2 regions of the Streptomyces sp. NPDC013457 genome follow, and region 1 is predicted to be linked to the other one. Evidence: riboswitches for the same ligand, from Rfam matches in the RefSeq annotation. Region 1 holds a riboswitch; the other holds the start of a gene.
What was found. Region 1 has a riboswitch for cobalamin ahead of metE (5-methyltetrahydropteroyltriglutamate--homocysteine S-methyltransferase). Riboswitches for the same ligand answer to the same signal wherever they lie in the genome.
Positions count from the first base shown of each region.

Region 2: it holds a riboswitch for cobalamin, as region 1 does, so the genes downstream of both, ACF1G2_RS05450 (acyl-CoA thioesterase) here and metE (5-methyltetrahydropteroyltriglutamate--homocysteine S-methyltransferase) in region 1, are expected to answer to the same signal.

Region 1 covers NZ_JBICBL010000006.1:320,832-323,009, reverse strand. Annotated here, with positions in the region: gene metE (5-methyltetrahydropteroyltriglutamate--homocysteine S-methyltransferase) at 1-992, opposite strand, end outside; cobalamin riboswitch at 1,154-1,371, opposite strand; gene ACF1G2_RS18675 (hypothetical protein) at 1,479-2,178, opposite strand, start outside.
Region 2 covers NZ_JBICBL010000001.1:1,199,901-1,202,078, forward strand. Annotated here, with positions in the region: gene ACF1G2_RS05445 (amidase) at 1-525, shown strand, start outside; cobalamin riboswitch at 589-809, shown strand; gene ACF1G2_RS05450 (acyl-CoA thioesterase) at 859-1,299, shown strand; gene ACF1G2_RS05455 (saccharopine dehydrogenase family protein) at 1,400-2,178, opposite strand, start outside.

The DNA of each region.
Region 1 (2,178 bases):
ACGTCCACCTGGCCGGCGAGCCCGAGGAGCGTGCCGAGCACCCCCAGGGACTTCTGGAGGTCGTTGATCCAGACGTTGCGGCCGTCGACGACGCCCGCGACCAGCCGCCTGCCGGGCAGCCCGCCGGCGGAGGCGAGGTCGTCGAGGTTGGCGGCGCCCGACCCGGTGAAGTCGAGTGCGAGACCATCGACGGGAGCCTTGGCCAGGACGCTCAGCGCCTCGCCCAGCCGCCCGAAGTAGGAGGCGACGAGCAGCTTAGGCCGGTCGGCGGCCCCACCCAGCTCGCGGTAGGCACGCGCGGCGGCGTTCAGTTCGGCGGGGGTGCGGTCCTGGACCAGGGCCGGCTCGTCGAGCTGCACCCACTCGGCCCCGGCCGCACGGAGGTCCGCGAGGACCTCGGCGTACACCGGAAGCAGCCGGTCCAGCAGGGTCAGCGGCTCGAAGTCAGGGTCCACGTCCGGCGCGGGCTTGGCCAGCAGCAGGTAGGTGACCGGGCCGACGAGGACCGGGCGGCCGCTGTGGCCGAGCGCGAGAGCCTCCTTCAGCTCGGCGACCTGCTTGCGCGAGTCGGCGGAGAAGTCGGTGCCGGGACCGAGTTCGGGCACCAGGTAGTGGTAGTTCGTGTCGAACCACTTGGTCATCTCCAGCGGGGCGGTCTCCTGGGTGCCCCGGGCCATGGCGAAGTAGCCGTCCAGCGCGTCGTCGTCCGCCGGGGCGCGGTGCCGCTCGGGGACGGCGCCCACCATGACGGTGGTGTCGAGGACATGGTCGTAGTACGAGAAGTCACCGGTCGGCACCTCGTGGATACCGGCCTCGGCCAGCTGCCGCCAGTTCGAACGGCGCAGACCGGCCGCGGTCTCACGGAGCTCGTCGGCGGTGACGCGGCCCTTCCAGTAGCCCTCGACGGCCTTCTTCAGTTCGCGGTTCTGCCCCTGCCGGGGGTAGCCGTACACGGTGGCGCGGGGCGCCTCGGGTGCGGGCTTCGGTGTCACGGAACTCTCCTTCGCGAGATGTGTCCTTGGACGCCCCGGCGACGGGACGTGGACGCGAAGGAACGGACGACCGGGCGGCCCACGCCGCGGACATGCCGCACGTGCCGCTCGATTTGCGCGCCGACCCGCCCACGAGGTCACCGGGATCACCGCACGCGAACGATCGCGCGCGGGCAACGGGCAGGTCTTCGGACTCGCGGGCACGCCTGCCGAGGCAGACCCCTAGTGGCCGTCGCTTCCCAGACCCGTACGGGTCCAGTGCGTATGACGGCGGTCGTTCCCGCTCACCGCTGCGGGGCAGTCCCGGATTTCCACCGGGTTCCCTCTTACGACGCATCCCGCCTGGCGGACGGGGCGAACCAGCTGCAAGGGCCACCTTAGGCGGACCGACGGTGCCACCGCACACCCTTGCCCGCATTCCGGAACGCGCCGGCCCCTTCCCCTCCTGCCGGCACGGCGTCCGGCACGGCGTCCGGCGGGGCGGTGTCAGCCGCGGCTCGCGGTGCAGTCCGCCGGTGTGGGGCGGCCGGTCGGCCAGGCGAGTCCGACGAAGCGGATGCGGCCGGGCGCGTCCGGCGCGAGCTCCACCACGGAGACCGCCTTGTTGTACGGGTTGCCGTAGTTGTCGAGGCAGATCCATCCGCTGGCACCGTCGACCTTGCCCATCCCGTGCAGCCGCAGCCACGAGTCGCTGATACGGCCGAGGGCGGGGATGACCGGGTCGCCGTCGTCGCGCATCCGGATGGCGGTGATCGCGGTGAGCCCGGCGTCGTAGAAGGTGATCGTCCGTGAGTCGGTGAGCTCCACCGGGCCGATGTTCCCGACCTCCTTGCTGCTCGCGAGCGTGGCCAGGGTGCGGAAGGCGGCCGGGGAACCGCCCGTGGTGGGCGCCTTGGGGCCGCTCCAGGCGTCGGGATGGGCGACGGCGGCGTACTGGAGGGTCACGCCCTTGCGGAAGGCGTCCCAGTCGAGGAGCTTGTCCGAGGAGAGCGTGGAGGCGCCCGAGCCGGTGATGACGGTGTACTTCTTCTCCGTGCAGCCCCGGTTGCCCAGTTCGTTGACGAACTGCCGTAGCTGGACCGGTCGTCCGGCGAAGTAGATCACCTTGGCCGCCGAGGTGCAGATGGTGTCGACCATCTGGTCGAAGGCGTTGGCGGTGGTGCCCTCCTCGTGGAACTCCTCGGGC
Region 2 (2,178 bases), on a different contig from region 1:
GTCGACGGCGACCGCATCTGGCCCAAGCAGGAGGGCGAACTGCCCGACCGGTACGACGGCTTCGACGACACGATCGGCGACTACCCCCGCTTCGTGCGCGAGCGCCCGTACGCGTCCCTCGCCGACATGCCGCTCCTCGAGCAGGGGCTGCGCGGACTGGAGGAGACGCGCCGCGTCGACCTGGAGCTGTGGATGGACGGACTGGGCCTGGACGCGGTGGTCTTCCCCGCGGTGGCCGACGTGGGCCCCGCGGACATGGACGTCGACGCGGCGTCCGCCGACCTCGGCTGGCGCAACGGCGTCTGGGTCGCCAACGGCAACCTGGTCCCCCGCCACCTCGGCATCCCGACCGTCACCGTGCCCATGGGCACCATGACGGACACCGGCATGCCCGTCGGGCTGACCTTCGCGGGCCGCGCCTACGACGACAACGCCCTGCTGGCCCTCGCCGCGGCCTTCGAGAAGACCGGCGACCGGCGCACGGCGCCGCCGCGCACGCCGCGCCTGACCGCGCAGTTGACCTGACGCGCCGAGGAGGGGGCGTGGCCTGGGGCCACGCCCTCGCCGGAGGGCGTGACGTCCCTGCCGTACGCTGGCCGGGCAGCTGGTTCGCCCCGTCCGCCAGGCGGGATGCGTCGTAAGAGGGAACCCGGTGGGAATCCGGGACTGCCCCGCAGCGGTGAGCGGGAACGACCGCCGTCATGAGCACTGGGTCCGGGACGGGCCTGGGAAGCGACGGTCAGTAGGAGTCCTCCGCGAGGAGGGCGTGCCCGCGAGTCCGAAGACCTGCCGGCTGCCCGCGCGCCGTGTCCCCGGCGCGGGGAACTGCCCTGCCGCGACTCGCGAAGGAGAGTTGACGTGGCCGATCGCACCGTCACCAGCCCTGCCCGTACGAAGACCCCGGACGACTCCCGGGTGGTCCTCGCTCACATCATGAGCGACCACGACACCAATCTGTACGGCACCATCCACGGCGGCGTGATGATGAAGCTCATCGACGACGCCGCCGCGGCCGCCGCCGGGCGGCATGCCGACGGGCCCGCCGTCACCGTGTCCGTCGACCGGATGACCTTCCTCGCGCCGGTACGGGCCGGGGACCTGCTCAGCGTGGAAGCCGGACTGGAACGCGCGGGCCGGACGTCCATGACCGTCGGCGTCCGCGTCACGGCCGAGCGCTGGAACAGCTCCGGCCCCACCACCGAGGTCGCCACCGGACTCCTCACCTTCGTCGCGATCGATGCCGACGGGACCCCGCGCCCCGTGCCCGCGCTCGACGCGGAGCTCCCCGGCCGGTCCTGACGCGCGGCGCCGCGGTCGCCTGTCCGGTCGTGGTCGTGGGTCCGCTCCGGTCGGTTCACGTCGGTCGGGCGCCAGGGCCGGACGGGTCGAAGTCGCTTCGCTACGGGTGCAGTTCGAACACCAGGTGCGGGGAGAGGGCGCGCAGGAAGTCGGCGGCGTCGAAGATCTCGCCCGCGGCGGCGACGCCGACGGTGCGGGTGCGGCCGGTGAGCACGCGTTCGAGGGCTTCGACGACGAGGGGCGCCGTGACGGCGTAGATGTCCTGTCCGTGGGCCACCGCGCGGCGCTCGGCGCCGCCGAGCCGTACGACCGCGTCGACGAGGAAGGTCTGGTCGGACCGCCCGCTCTCGTCGGCGGCGGCCGGCGCCGGTGTGCCGGGGGCCGCGATGTCCTGGACGGCGTTGGCCGTCATGTAGGTCGTGACCTCCGGGACGGAGAGGTGGGTGGGCACGGTCACGACGTCGGCCATCGTGAACTCCCCGATCACGGGCCGGGGGCCCATCGGCTGCGGGAAGGGCCAGGTGAGGGTGGGCGGGGCGTCGGTGCGGTACTCCCACTGACCGCCGGTGTAGCGCAGGCGTCGCTCACCGCGCCGCTCCCGGGAGACCGCGCCCGAGAGCCGCGTCCCCGCGGTGGGGTGCCAGCTGCTCAGGCCGTAGGCGATGTGCACCTCGTCGGCCTCGCTCCAGTCGCTCATGGCGGCGGTGGCGAGCAGGTCGCCGAGGCCGCCGAAGAAGGCCATCGCGGGAACGACCACCGCGCCGGCGTCGCGCGCCCGGTCGGCGTAGTGGGCGAAGGTGTCGATGTTGGCCTCCAGCTCGGCGGCCACGTCCAGGTACGGGATGCCGGCCCGGAGGGCCGCCTCGATCACGGGGGCGG